DNA from 2 places in the Rhodococcus sp. NPDC127593 genome. Region 1 is predicted to be linked to the other one. Evidence: riboswitches for the same ligand, from Rfam matches in the RefSeq annotation. Region 1 holds a riboswitch; the other holds the start of a gene.
The links. Region 1 has a riboswitch for thiamine pyrophosphate ahead of thiC (phosphomethylpyrimidine synthase ThiC). Riboswitches for the same ligand answer to the same signal wherever they lie in the genome.

Region 1 (7,423 bases):
GGTCGCCCGCCCTCGCCGGCCGCGTCGACAAGGCTGAGATCGACCGCAACGAACGCAAAGGCAAGGGCGCCAGCGATCATGCGCCGGTCATCGTCGACCTCGGCGACTGAGACCGCAGCACACCGATCGCCACGGCGGCCGAGGCTACTCGGCGACCAGAACGTCGAGATGCTCCGGATTCAGTGCCAGGTAGTGCCGGACATACGTGCAGATGGGACGGACTTTCCAACCACGCCGACGCGCCGAGCCGAGCGCCTCGCCCACGAGGACCGCGGCCAGCCCTCGCCCACCGAACTCTTCCTTGACGACCGTGTGCATGAACGCGACCACCTCACCCGGCTTCGCTGTGAATCCGGGGATGTCGTCCTCGTCCCGATAGCCGAGGATGCCGACCAACTCGTCCCCCAGCCACAGATCGAATCGTTCGTGGGCAGGATTGTCGAGCACGCGAGCATCAGCGGCCGTGATGTTCCCCGACGACTCGGAACTGTTCGAAATGTGATCCATGCCACTCATCGAATCAGTAAGGCGACATCCCCGCGCGCGGAATCGCCGCCCCCGGAACCGTTTCGTTGCCGACGAGTACTCGATTCGTGCCCCGACCGTCGTCAGCCCTCCACCTGGACGACGAGGTCGCGGTACTCGGGGTGTGCCGACAGGAAGCGCTGCACGTACGTGCACACGGGCCGGACCTTCCAGCCGTACCCGCGGGCGAGGTCGAGGGAGCGCCCCACCATGAGGGCGGCGAGTCCGCGGTGGCCGAAGTCCTCCACGATCACCGTGTGCATGAACGAGACCACCGGCGCCTGCCGCCCCCGACTCTTCGGACCCGGCGGCCGGGCTGCCACCACTCCCACGCCGGCACCGGCGCCGGGCGGCGTGTCCGCGAGGTCGAAATATCCGAGGATGCCGACCAGGTCACCACTCAGGCGTAGCTCGAATCGGTTCTGATCGGCGTTGTCGATCACGTCCACAACCTGCGCGTCCGTCAGCATGGCTATCTCCTGGGGGTATGTGTCGTAATCGAAATGTGATGTTCATCACCCTTTATACCGATGCCGGGAACCGCTGTCCAAGTTTCACCCGAATGTTTACTTTCAGAGATCTCGGTTACAGTTTGCGGGACAACTACACATCCACGGGGGCTCGCACCAGCGGGCTGAGAGGACGGCTAGGGCCGTCGACCGTCGAACCTGTCCGGGTAATGCCGGCGTAGGGAGCATCATCGATGAGCACAAACGTATCTACAGCCACGTCCGTCACCACGGGACCGATCCAGGGCAGCACCAAGCAGTACCTGCCGTCGGGTGACGACGTCCGGGTGCCGGTCCGGCGCGTACACCTCACCAACGGTGAGCACCTCGACGTGTACGACACGTCGGGCCCGTACACCGACACGGACGCCACGATCGACCTGGAAGCGGGACTGCCGCATCTGCGCGCGCCGTGGATCGCCGATCGGGACGGCACCCAACTCGACGCCGCCCGCGCCGGCGGCGTCACCCCCGAGATGCAGTATTGCGCTGCGCGCGAGGGTGTTTCACCCGAGACGGTGCGCACCGAGGTCGCGGCGGGACGCGCCGTGATCCCGGCCAACCGCTGCCATCCCGAACTCGAGCCGATGATCATCGGCAAGGCGTTCGCGGTCAAGATCAACGCGAACATCGGCAACAGCGCGGTCAGTTCGTCGATCGAGGAAGAGGTCGAGAAGATGGTGTGGGCGACGCGGTGGGGCGCAGACACCATCATGGACCTGTCGACCGGCAAGAACATCCACGAGACTCGGGAATGGATCCTTCGCAATTCGCCCGTGCCTGTGGGAACCGTGCCGATCTATCAGGCACTCGAGAAGGTCGGCGGCGACCCGACCGCGCTCACGTGGGAAATCTACCGCGACACCGTGATCGAACAGTGCGAGCAGGGCGTCGACTACATGACGGTCCACGCCGGTGTGCTGCTCCGCTACATCCCGCTGACCGCGCGCCGCGTCACCGGCATCGTCTCCCGCGGTGGGTCGATCATGGCGGCCTGGTGCCTGGCCCATCACCGGGAATCGTTCCTGTACACCCACTTCGACGAACTGTGTGAGATCCTCCACCGCTACGACGTCACGTTTTCGCTCGGTGACGGTCTGCGCCCCGGCTCCATCGCGGACGCCAACGACGAGGCCCAGTTCGCGGAACTCCGCACCCTCGGAGAGCTCACGAAGATCGCGAAATCCCATGGGGTGCAGGTGATGATCGAAGGCCCCGGGCACGTGCCGATGCACAAGATCGTCGAGAATGTGCGCCTCGAGGAGGAGCTGTGCGAGGAGGCGCCGTTCTACACCCTCGGGCCGCTCGCCACCGACATCGCGCCGGCGTACGACCACATCACGTCCGCGATCGGCGCGGCGATGATCGCGCAGGCAGGCACCGCGATGCTCTGCTACGTGACCCCCAAGGAACACCTGGGACTGCCGAATCGGGACGACGTCAAGACCGGGGTCATCACGTACAAGATCGCGGCGCACGCCGCGGACCTCGCGAAGCAGCATCCACGGGCGCAGGAGCGGGACGACGCACTGTCGAAGGCGCGGTTCGAATTCCGCTGGCACGATCAGTTCGCGCTGTCCCTCGACCCGGATACCGCCCGGGAGTTCCACGACGAGACGCTGCCCGCCGAGCCGGCGAAGACGGCCCACTTCTGCTCGATGTGCGGTCCGAAGTTCTGTTCGATGCGGATCTCCGCCGACGTCCGCGAGTACGCGCAGCGACACGGACTCGATTCGGTCGAAGCCATCGAGGCAGGCATGGCCGAGAAGTCGAGCGAGTTCGTCGACGCAGGTGGCCGCGTGTATCTGCCCGTCGAATCCGTCACCTCAGAGAATCGGTAAGGTCCCCTTCGTGAAGCTGCTGCCCCTGACCCCCGACGGCCAGACCCCCGTCCGTGTCCTCACCATCGCCGGCACCGATTCCGGCGGTGGCGCCGGGATCCAGGCCGACTCGCGGACGATGGCGCTGTGCGGCGTCCACGCATGCGTCGCGGTCGCCGCGGTGACGGTGCAGAACTCGGTGGGCGTCAGCGGTTTCCACGAGATTCCGCCGGAGACCGTGGCCGCACAGGTGCGGTGCGTCGTCGACGACATCGGGGTCGGGGCAGCGAAGACGGGCATGCTGGCGTCGACGGCCATCATCGAGGCCGTCGCCGCCGTGTGCACCGAGGTCGGGATCGGCCGCGACCAACCGGTCCCGCTGGTCGTCGACCCGGTGTGCGCGTCGATGCACGGAGATCCGCTCCTGCACGCCGAGGCACTGGACGCCGTGCGGAACACGCTGATCCCGATCGCCACCGTGGTCACGCCGAACCTCGACGAGATCCGGTTGATCACCGGCATCGAGGTGGTGGACGACGCGACCGCGCGCCGGGCCGCCGAGGCGCTGCACGCGCTCGGGGCGCAGTGGTCGATCGTGAAGGGCGGGCATCTCCGGACGTCGGCGTCGAGCACCGATCTGCTGTTCGACGGCGACACGTTCCTCGAGTTCAGCAGTCCCCGCATCGACACCGGCAACGACCACGGCGGCGGCGACACCCTCGCGGCCGCCATCGCGAGCGCTCTCGCCCACGGATGGTCCGTGCCCGACGCGGTGGCGTTCGGCAAGGAATGGGTCACCAAGTGCCTGGAGGCGTCGTATGACCTGGGCGCCGGTCACGGCCCCGTCTCCCCCCTGTGGCGACTCCGTCACTCGTGAGTACTTGTTAACGTCCGGCGGTTAACAAGTACTCACGGGCGGCGGAGCCGCAACCGCCAGATACCGAGGTCGGAGGGCACCCCGCTGGGTGCGGGGGCGAAGAAGGCGCGTCGCCACGGTTTGACACCGACACCCAGTTCGTCGAGGGTGCCCGGCTGCAGACTCGACAGCGTGGCGGACGACGCCATCACGTTGCCGTCGCCGCCCAGTTCCATCATGCGCGCCGCGATCGTCACGTCCACGCCGAGCCAGTCGCTGCCGATCTGCCGGGGCACGCCGGTGTGGATGCCGACGCGCATGCGGGGGCGGTAGCCGTCCACCTCCACCTCCGCGAGCGCTTCCTGTGCGGCGAAGACGGCGTCGATCGCGCGATCCGGGCTGGGGAAGACGGCCATCACCCCATCCCCGAGTCGTTTCACCACGTGCCCGCCCCGGTCGACGATGGGGGTCTCGACCGCTCGGGCAACGTCACGCAGCAGGACCAGGGTGGCGCTGTCGCCGGCCGGCAGCGACCAACTCGAGAACCCGACCAGGTCGGTGAACACGATGGTCACCTCGCGCGTTCCCCGACCGCGTCCGGTGCGCTCGAGCAGGGCTTGCCACACCTGCAGCGCGCCGAGGCTCATCTCGCGGGACGCCCCCGGCTGATGGTCGAGGAAGCGATCGGCTACGCGGGCGATGGCCCGTGCGCTCCCCGGTCCCGCTGTCGACAGTGGGTCGCCGAACGCGGGATCACCGGGCAGCGCGCGACGAACCCTCCGCAGCCCTTCGATCAGCTGCGGCTGCCGGTTCACCGATCCCACCCAGCCCAGAACCTTGTCGCCTCGTTTCGGTGTCTGCGCAGCGTCGAGTTCGGCACTGTTCTCTTCGGCCGGGTCGTCGCTCACGAGAGTAAGGGTAACCCAGCGTCACATGCACAAACGCGTGACGAATCGGACATCACTCCGCGGCCCGCGCCTTCTCCCGATCCGCGCCGGTGGGGACACCGTTCGGCCCGGCGAGGGACTCCGCGTACACCCCGACGGCGTACGCGACCGCGGCGGCATTCTTGGCGAGCGCGGCCCGGTTCACGTTCTCGAGGGTGTCGGTCGCGCTGTGGTAGTTCTCGTCGTACACCACACCCGGGGTGCCGCCCCACTTCTGCGCCTGCTCCGGGGTCTTCGTCTCGTCGGCGCCGCTGAACACGCCGCCCGAGGGGATGCCGTGCTCGATGAACGGACCGTAGTCGGATCGGCCGTCGAAGTCCGTGCCGTCCGCGGCGACACCGTTGCCCTGGAGGAACTCGGTGAACGTGCGCTCGATGCCCGCGGAACCCTCGGGTCCGGGCCCCTCGCCGACGTTGTCGGAGTTGTCGCCGTCGTACGCCAGGTAGCCGGCGTTCTCGGAACCGAGCATGTCGAAGTTCAGGTACAGCGCGATGTCGTTCCGCTGGTCCTCGCTGAGGCTGTTCACATAGGCCTCCGAACCGAGCAGACCCAATTCCTCGGCGCCCCAGAACGCGAAGCGCACCGCGTTGTCGACGTCGGGCGAACCGCCGAGTTGCACGGCCGTTTCGAGGGTCGCGGCGACGCCGGTGCCGTTGTCGTTGATGCCGGGACCGTCCGGGACGCTGTCCAGGTGGGCGCCGACCATCACGACGTCCTCGGCCGAACCGGTCTTCGTCTGGGCGATGACGTTGCGAGCAGTGCTCGACTCGGTGGTGGTATCGAGCGTGAGGATGACATCACCCCCGGCCTGCTCGAGTGCGGCACCGTCCGCCTTGCTCACTCCGCCCGTGGGCACCTTTCCCACGTCCGGGTCGCCGAGGGTTCCGCCGCTCATCGGTCCGTCCTCGTTGTTGACGACGATCACGCCCACGGCGCCGCGCTCCGACGCGAACTGCTGCTTGGCCGCGAACGGGCACACCCCGCGGTTGACGAGGACGATCGCCCCGGTCACGTCGAGGCCGTCGTAATCGGTGACCTCGCATCCCGGACTCTCGTCCTTGGGGGCGGGCACCAGGCGGGCGGTGATCCCCTCCGGACCGGTGGACGGTGAATACGACAGTGCACGCACCTCGAAGTCACGGTCGCCGGACCTGAGCGCCTCCGTCCGCACGTCGAACTTGTGGAACTCGAATTCCGGTGTCTCGACGTCGAAGCCCTTGTCTTCCAGCACCTGTGCGACGTAGTCGACGCTGGCGTCGTAGCCGGAAGTGCCGGCCGCGCGGTTGCCGTCGTTGTTCCCGGCGATCGTCTGCAGTTGCTCCAGATGCCCCACCACACCGCCCTCGGTGACCGAAGCCGCGAGAGCGCTCGCATCGACCGGCGGCGAATCGGGTTCGCTCGTCGACGAGCACCCGGCCAAGAACATCGCACCGGCCACTCCGACTGTGAAGGCTCCCCGTAGTCGCATGTCGGGAGCCTAACGCAGAAGCACCTGTGGGCCGGCGCGAATGGATTTCGCACCGGCCCACAGGCTCCCGCCCCACCATCACCCTCAGCCAGGTCTCCCGACGATCACCTGGCGGAGGAGCGGGGCGAAAGTACTGTATCGGGTGTCAGGCGTCGCGCTTGTTGACGACCACCAGGCCGGCCCCGAAGATCACGAAGACGAACACCGCGAAGTACACCAGGCTGCCCCACGGGCCCCAATGAAATTCGACCCCCTGCGGCGCCCCCAGGAAGTTGTTGGCGTTGAGGAACGGCAGGAAGGGCATGATCTTCTCGCCGAACGAGCCGAACAGGTTGAACAGGCTCTCGATCAGCAGCGGCCACAACAGCAGCAGGGCGATCGCGCCCGCCGACTGGCGCAGCAGTGTGCCGATACCGACGGCCAGAACCACGCACAGGAACGCGTAGATCGGGACGCCGTAGATCGACCGCCACGCGTCGTCACCCGACAGTGTGAGCGCCGCTCCCGCCTCGTCACCTGCAGTCGCCTTCGCGATGGCGTACGCGCCGAACGTGAGCACGAACGTCAGCACGGCGCCGAACGCGCCGATCAGGCCGGCCTTCGCGACGAGGACAGACGCCCGGTTCGGGATGGCCTGGAACGTGGTGCGGATGACGCCGAACCGGTATTCGCTGGTCACGGCGAGCGCCGCGAGGATCATCAGGACCAGCACACCGAACCCGGAGACACCGCCGACCGCGTCCGACATCTGCGGCAGGAACGGATCGAAATCCGGTTGCCTACCGTCCGCGATCTGGTTGTTGAAGGAGTTGATGCTGGCCTTCGCGCTCAACCCGATTACCGCGGCGAGACCGAGACCCAGCACGATGATGATGGCGGTGCACCACCACGGCGACCTCGTCGACGTGATCTTGATCCGTTCGGCATTGAGAACAGCCATTACAGTGCACCCCTCATCACATCTTCGACGCCCTCTGCGTGGTACTGCACGTCGTCTCCGGTCAACTTCATGAAGGCGTCCTCCAGCGATCCGCGCTGAGATGCCAACTCGTGCAGGACGATGCCCTGCGAACCAGCGATCCCGCCGACGACGTCCGTCGACGAATCCACCACGACGAGCGCCTGCTGCCCGTCGGATCCGTCCTCGCGCACGGTGAGTCCGTTGGACGTGAGCGCGCTACGCAGCGCGTCCAGCTGTGGGCTCCGCACGCGTACCGTCGATTCCGAGGACTTGCTGACGAACTCGGACACGGTGGTGTCGGCGATCAGACGCCCCCGGCCGATGACCACCAGATGTT
Region 2 (7,423 bases), on a different contig from region 1:
TGATCCGCAGGATCGTGTCGTACCGGCCCTGCGGCCCGGTGAACTCCGACAGCGGCCGCAGCGCGGGAACGGGTGCGTCCAGTTCCCAGGCACTGCAGTCCTGCTGGACGAACATCGACAACTGCGCCAGCGACTGTTCGACGGGCAGAAGCGCGTCGAGTTCCGCCTTTTTCCGTCGGGCCTCCTCGGCGGTCGAGCCGACGTAGGTCACGAGACCGGGCATCACGGTCACCGTCTCGGCGTCGCGGCCCGCCGCGCGGATGCGCCGCTTCACGTCGCCGTAGTAGCTCTGCGCGGCCGTGAGGTCGTAGGCGACGGCGTAGATGCCCTCGGCGCACCGGGCGGCCAGGTCGCGGCCCTGATCGGACGCGCCCGCCTGGAACAGCACGGGACGACCCTGCGGCGAGCGCGGCACGTTCAGCGGACCGTCCACGAGGAAATGCTTGCCCCGATGCTCGACCGGCTTCACCTCGGCCGGGTCCGCGAAGATGCCCTCCCGGTCGAGCACGAGCGCGTCGGGCCCCCACGAATCCCACAGAGCGAGTGCCACGTCGACGAATTCCGCGGCGCGCGAATAGCGCTCGTCGTGCGGCGGCATCTCCTCGAGTCCGTGATTGCGCGCCTCGGCGTCGAACATCGACGTCACCACGTTCCAGCCGGCGCGGCCGCCGCTGATGTGGTCGAGGGATGCCAGCATCCGGGCCGCGTGGAACGGTGTGTAGAACGTGGTGGACACCGTAGTCACCAGCCCGACCCGTTCCGTCGCCCGCGCCATCGCGGACAGCGCGGTGAGCGGTTCGAGGAACCACACGCCTCCGGATGCGGGGTCGCGCACCGAATGCCCGTCGGCGAAGAACACCGCGTCGAGGCAGCCCCGCTCCGCGGTCTGCGCCAGCTCCTCGTAGTAGGTGATGTCGCAGAGTCGCTCCACCTGGGACGACGGGTGCCGCCACGCGGCGCCGTGGTGCCCGCAGCTGAAGAGGAACGCGTTGAAGTGCAGTTGCCGGGCGTCGGTCATGTCAGTCCTTGACCAGTCCGCCGTCGACGACGAGGTTCTGGCCGGTCACCGCACGCGACCACGGGGACGCGAAGAACAGCACCGCGTCGGCGAATTCGTCCGGGGTGGTGACCCGCTGCAGCGGGGTGCTCGCCGCGATGAGGTCGAACACCTCGTCGGGAGTGGCGGCGCTCGCGTCGGTGGTGCGGAGCAGCCCGCCCGACACCATGTTGACGGTGATGCCGTCGGGACCGAGGTCGGCGGCGAGGGTGCGGGTCAGCGACAGCGCCGCGGCCTTGGCGGCCGTGTAGTCGTGGTACGGGACGACGGGGTTCTGGAACAGGTTGGTCCCGATGTTCACGATCCGGCCGAACCCGAGCGAACGCATGCCCGGCAGCGCGGCCTGCGTCGTGTGCAGTGTCGCCTTCACGCTGCCGCGCAGCTGCGAGTCGAAGGACTCCCACGTGATGACGTCCGCCTTGTCGCGTGCGTCGCCGTTGAACGAGAAGTCGGCGAGCGCGTTGTTGATCACCGTGGTCACCGGTGAACCGAAGTGCCCCTCCGCCGCGGAGAACAGCGTCGCCACCTGTCCGGCGTCGGTGACGTCGGCCCCCAACGCGACCGCACGGTCCGCGCCCAGGGAGGCCGCGAGTTCCTCCGCCGCGTCCCGGCTGTTCCGGTAGTTCACGATCACCCGCGCGTTCTGCGCCGCGAACGATCGCACGATGGCGGCGCCGAGGCCCCGCCCACCGCCGGTCACCAGGACGATCTGCTTGTCGAGCTGCATGCTGCCACCTTCCGTTCGGTCGGCGACGAGACATCGGATGAGCGCATACGGCCGTCTCCGCGACATCCCTTCGCCGGCATTACCCAGTTCAGGTTCGACGGGTCTGTTCTCAGCCGCCGGCTCGTCGCCGGGTAGCACCCCGTGTCACTGGCCAACAGTGTAAGCGCAATCACCGAGCGTGTTTCTTGGTTGTGCACAACCAAGTTGTGTGCAACTATTCAGTGGTGACCGACAACCTCGCCCTCGACCGCCAGGTGTGCTTCGCGCTGTACTCGGCTTCCCGGGCCATGACGGCGAGATACCGGTCGATGCTCGACTCGTTGGGAGTGACCTACCCGCAGTACCTCGTGCTGCTGGTGCTCTGGGAGCGGGACGGCCGCGGAGTGCGCGAGATCTGCGACGCCCTCGAACTCGACACCGGCACGCTGTCGCCACTGCTCAAGCGGCTCGAAACGCTGGGCCTGGTCGAACGCCGGCGCTCCTCGGCCGACGAGCGCCGGGTCGGGATTCACCTCACCGACAAGGGCGCGGGTCTCCGCGCCGCCGCGGAGGGCATCCCCACGGAACTCGCTCAATCGACGGGAATGAACGTCGACGAACTCGTCGCCCTGCGGGACACCCTGTCGCGGCTCACCGAATCACTTCACAGTTTCAACACCCCTACAGGAGAGAAGTAACCATGAAGATCGTCTACACCGCCGAAGCCCTCGCGACCGGAGAAGGCCGCAACGGCCACGCCCGCACGTCCGACGGCCGGCTCGACCTGAACCTCGCCATCCCCACCGAGATGGGCGGGTCCGGCGACGGCACCAACCCCGAGCAGCTGTTCGCCGCCGGATACGCGGCATGCTTCCACTCCGCACTCCAGCTGGTCGCCCGTCAGGCGAAGGCGAACGTCGCCGACTCGGCCGTCGGCGCCCGCGTCGGCATCGGCTCGACGGACGGCGGTGGATTCGGTCTCGCCGTCACCCTCGAGGTCTCCCTCCCCCACCTGCCACGCGCCGAGGCGCTCGAGCTGACCGAGAAGGCGCACCAGGTGTGCCCCTACTCCAACGCCACCCGCGGCAACATCGACGTCACCCTCGAGGTCACCGAAGACTGAGAAACCCCGACGGGCGTCGGGTCACCCGAACTTGAACTCGACGCCCGTCAGGTCCTCCGACAGAGACCACAACGCCCGCGCGGTGTGCTCGTCCCGCGACTTCTTGTTGGAGCCCACCACCTTCGGGTGGCCACGCTGCTCGAACAAGCCGTCCGGCCCGATGTAGCTGCCGCCGATCACGTCGGGTGCGGTGGCCGCGTACAGCATCGGCAGCGCCCCCATCTCCGCCGACTGCGCGAAGATCCGGTTGCCGACGGCCATCAGCTTGTCCTGCACCGACTCGGTGTGGGCCTGCAGATTGGTCGACGCATAACCGGGGTGCGCGGCCACCGCTTTGACGGAAGATCCCGCCGCGGACAGCCTGCGCTGCAATTCGTACGTGAACAGCAGATTCGCGAGTTTCGACTGCCCGTACGCGCTCCAGCGGTTGTACTTGCCGCGTTCCCAGTTGAGGTCGTCGAGGTGAATCGCTCCCGCCTGGTGTGCGGCACTCGACATCGTGGCGACCCGATCGGTGATCTTGTCGAGCAGCAGTCCGGTCAACGCGAAGTGTCCGAGATGATTTGTGCCGATCTGCATTTCGAATCCGTCGGCGGTCTTGCGCTGCGGAACCGCCATTACGCCGGCGTTGTTCACGAGTACGTCGACGGAATCGACGCCGGCGGCGAACTCGCGCACCGAGGCGAGGTCGGACAGATCGAGGCGGCGCACCTCGGCGTTGTCACCGATCGAGCGTGCGACGACCTCCCCCTTGTGGGTGTTGCGACAGGCCAGCACGACGTGCGCCCCCGCCTTGCCCAGAGCCCGCGCGGCCACCTCCCCCAGACCACTGTTGGCGCCCGTGACGACGAACGTGCGGCCGCGCTGATCGACGATGTCCGAAGCTGTCCACTTGGTCATGACGTCAACCCTACGGATCTCGGGTCGTGGCGTGAACCCGTCACCACGCCTGCGCTCCGACCAGCGGCAGATTGAGGAAACTCGGCCGCTCCGGGGACAACGCGACGTGCTGCGGCTTCAGTTGACTGTCGGCCAGCATCGGTCCGAGCGGCAGGTACCGGGGAACGCTGCCCGCGTACACGTCGACGCGCAGCCGGTGCCCCGGTTCGAGGACCGCGTCGGTGGGCACGAAGTTGATGTCCACCGGTGTCACTTCACCCGGAACCAGCGGCTGACGGGCGTCCACCGTCAGATAATGGTGCGGTTCGGTGTAGTCGCCGTTCGCCGACGTGGTGCTCTTCGAATCGTCCACGGCCCGCATGGAAGCGGTGAGAGCGCCATTGGTGAGCGGAGTCGACGTGCCGTCCGGTGCGACGTCGTTGAGCGTCACGGCCCAGAATCCGTCCGGGGCGTCCAGCACGGTCTCGAGGTGCAGATTGACCGGACCCGACAGCTCGGTCGGCTGCGTGACGGGGGCACTGGTGAACGTCAGGCCCTCGGCCTCGGCGAACCGGGAGTCCTTGCTGCACACCGATCCGAAGACGACGGCCGCGCCTGCGGTGCCCTGTGCGCCGTCGCGGGAACAGAGCCCGCGAAGGCCGGGTGCGACGGTGAGCTGTGCCGCGTCGCCAGGTTTCGCCGACACCAGGCTGCCGTCGTGGGTGGCGTGCCCGGCGGTGCCGCTGGGGGCACCCGACAGGTACATCCGCTGGTAGTCGACGCCGGCCCGCGGGAACTGATCGGTGGTGGTCCAGCCGTTGCCCTGCTGATACAGCGTGACCGGGCCGTACTCCTCGATGCCGTTGTCGATGCCCTTCAGCCACTTGTCGAACCAGGCGCGTTCGAGGACGTCGAGTCGCGGCGGCGCACCCTGCTCACCGAAGCCGCCACCGAACGAGATGTGGTAGGCGTCGCTCATGATCAGCTGCTTCTCGCCGGCAGGCAGCGGGATGTCGTTGTAGACCCGCGGCTCGCTGTTCGCGAAGATGTCGTGCCACGCGCCGTAGACCATCGTCGGCACCTCGATGTTCGCGGCCTGCGCCTTCCGCTCCTCGTAGAACCGGCCGTCCTGCGCCACCCGCAACGTGTCGGGGTCGAGACCGCTGATGTCCGGCGCGGTCATGGCCTCGATCAGTGCGGGGAACAGCGTCAGCGGATCCCGCAACCGATCCTGCAGCCACTGCTGGTCGAAGCGCCCCTGCGCGATGGCCTGAACGTCGGGAACGAACTTGAGACCGTTGACCAGTGACAGCCACAGCGGCATGAATCCCACGCCGAGACCACCGCCCGTTCCGACGATGTCGCGGAGCAGATCGTTGCCCGGTTCGGTCGGGAAGATCGCCTTCAACGCCGGCGGCTGATGGCCCGCGGCCTGCAGCGAGTTGATTCCCGAGTACGACACCCCCGCCATTCCGACCTTTCCGTCGGACCACCCCTGCTTGCTCATCCAGTCGATGATCTCGACGGAGTCCTGCTGCTCGAGCGGACCGAGCGCCTGCCATTCCCCTTGGGAGAAGCCGGTGCCCCGCGCATCGACCACCACCTGGGTGTACCCGTTCCGGACGAGGTCGCGGTTGATGCCGAAGACGCGCATGCCGCCGCCGGTGAGCACCTTCGCCGCTTCACCGACTCCGTCGAACGGTGTTCCGGCGAGATCGAAGGAGTTCACCAGGTCGACGACCGTGTCCTCGAGGCCCGGTACCGCGAACACGGAGTCGACGACGTTGCCGACCAGCTTCGTGTATGGCGTGACGCCCAGAACCGACGGCATCTTGGCGTCGATCGGCTTGCCGGAGGCGTCAGCGGGGCGATAGACGTTGGCCTTCAGCACTGTTCCGTCACTCATGGTGATGGGGACGTCCCAGTCGATCGCGATCAGCGGGTACTCGGGCGGCGCGTCGACCGCGGCGTTCCACCCAGCCCCGGCCGCCCCGCCCGTCGGATCCGCCGACGCCGTCACCGCCGGGGCGACAGCGAGACCCACCGCCATCGCAAGAGCAACTACCACTGCACCCGGACCAAACGCCCGTTGACGCACGATCACCACGAACCCCCGTGAAAATCCTCCGATGACGCGCCTCAGCGGCCATCAGGGTGGCCCGCGTCACAAACTTACCGGATAGTAACCACGAGTCCCCCCGCGGTCAACGGCGGATTTCCGCAGCCTGTCGACTACCGTGACGGGGTGCCCGACGCCCCCCTTCCCGTCCGCGACGGCCTCAACCCGACGCGGCTGAGGATGCCGGACGACGGCTCGTGGCCCACCGTGCTCGAGTACCTGGTCGCGCGTTTCCCGCACGACGAGACCCGCCTCCGCGAGAAGGTCGCGACGGCGGAAGTGGTCGACGAGCGCGGACTGCCGATCACCGAGTCCACCCCGTTCGCGCCCCGCAGATTCGTGTACCTGTACCGGGATCCGCCGGTCGAGAAGCGAGTGCCGTTCGAGATCGAGATCCTGCACCGCGACGAGGATCTCGTCGTCGTGGACAAACCCCACTTCCTGGCCAGCACCCCGCGCGGCGCGTACATCGCGGAGTCGGCGCTGGTCCGGTTGCGCAGGGACCTCGACCTGCCGGAACTGACACCGGCGCACCGGCTCGACCGGTTGACCGCCGGGGTGCTGATCTTCACGGTGCGTCGTGAGATCCGGCGCGACTACCAGTCGCTGTTCGATCAGCGCCGGGTGGTCAAGGAGTACGAGGCGGTCGCCCGTTACGACCCCGATCTCCCGCTGCCCGCCACCGTCCGCAGTCGAATCGTCAAGGAGCGGGGCGTCTTGAAGGCGTACGAGGTCGAGGGTCCAGCCAACAGCGAGAGCCGCATCGAACTCCTCGAGGTTCACGGCGACGCGGCCCGGTACCGGTTGCTGCCGCACACCGGCAAGACGCACCAGTTGCGGTTGCACATGAGTTCGCTCGGCATCCCGATCCACGGCGACAACTTCTATCCCGACTTCTACGACGTTGCCGCCGACGACTATTCGACGCCGCTGCGGCTGCTGGCCCGGTCCGTCGACTTCGTCGACCCGATCTCGGGCGACCGTCGCCGCTTCACGAGCCGGCGCACTCTCGACTGGCCGGGCTGACCTCGCGTTCTTTCCCTCACCGCGGTCAGGCGGAAGGATGGTGACATGAGTAGTGCGACGTCCGTCTCCGAAGTGGAACGCAAGTACGAAGCGACATCCGAGCAGCAACTCCCGGCCCTCTCGGGGCTTCCGGGCGTCGACGGTGAACCGCGACGCGACACCGTCCAGCTGTCCGCCCTGTATTACGACACGGGCGAACTGCTGCTGCTCCGCGCCGGAATCACCCTCCGCCGCCGGGAAGGCGGCGACGACGCCGGCTGGCACCTGAAGATCCCGGCAGGAGCGGACGAGCGGACCGAGCTGCAACTGGCGCCCGACGCCGAGTACCCCGAGACGGAGGTGCCCCGGGAATTCACGGAATTGCTCACGGCCGTCACCCGCGGCGCCGCCCTGAACCCGGTCGCGCTCATCAGCACCGACCGCGAGCGGCAGCGGCTCGTGGACGCGGCGGGGACGACGCTCGCCGAGGTCGTTTCGGACGTCGTGATCGCTGCCGTCCCCGAGACGGGAACC

Region 2: another riboswitch for thiamine pyrophosphate. It lies ahead of ACFVJ3_RS30905 (3-oxoacyl-ACP reductase); the one in region 1 lies ahead of thiC (phosphomethylpyrimidine synthase ThiC).

The regions. Positions count from the first base shown of each region.
Region 1 is NZ_JBHXWI010000008.1:112,596-120,018, reverse strand. It holds gene ACFVJ3_RS09515 (exodeoxyribonuclease III) at 1-110, shown strand, start outside; gene ACFVJ3_RS09510 (GNAT family N-acetyltransferase) at 145-507, opposite strand; gene ACFVJ3_RS09505 (GNAT family N-acetyltransferase) at 609-995, opposite strand; TPP riboswitch at 1,129-1,236, shown strand; gene thiC (phosphomethylpyrimidine synthase ThiC) at 1,229-2,875, shown strand; gene thiD (bifunctional hydroxymethylpyrimidine kinase/phosphomethylpyrimidine kinase) at 2,886-3,731, shown strand; gene ACFVJ3_RS09490 (adenylate/guanylate cyclase domain-containing protein) at 3,764-4,618, opposite strand; gene ACFVJ3_RS09485 (M20/M25/M40 family metallo-hydrolase) at 4,671-6,125, opposite strand; gene ACFVJ3_RS09480 (ABC transporter permease) at 6,271-7,065, opposite strand; gene ACFVJ3_RS09475 (ABC transporter ATP-binding protein) at 7,065-7,423, opposite strand, start outside.
Region 2 is NZ_JBHXWI010000038.1:23,601-31,023, forward strand. It holds gene ACFVJ3_RS30900 (LLM class flavin-dependent oxidoreductase) at 1-1,018, opposite strand, end outside; gene ACFVJ3_RS30905 (3-oxoacyl-ACP reductase) at 1,020-1,784, opposite strand; TPP riboswitch at 1,833-1,936, opposite strand; gene ACFVJ3_RS30910 (MarR family winged helix-turn-helix transcriptional regulator) at 2,009-2,461, shown strand; gene ACFVJ3_RS30915 (organic hydroperoxide resistance protein) at 2,464-2,886, shown strand; gene ACFVJ3_RS30920 (oxidoreductase) at 2,908-3,786, opposite strand; gene ACFVJ3_RS30925 (CocE/NonD family hydrolase) at 3,827-5,815, opposite strand; gene ACFVJ3_RS30930 (pseudouridine synthase) at 6,011-6,910, shown strand; gene ACFVJ3_RS30935 (CHAD domain-containing protein) at 6,956-7,423, shown strand, end outside.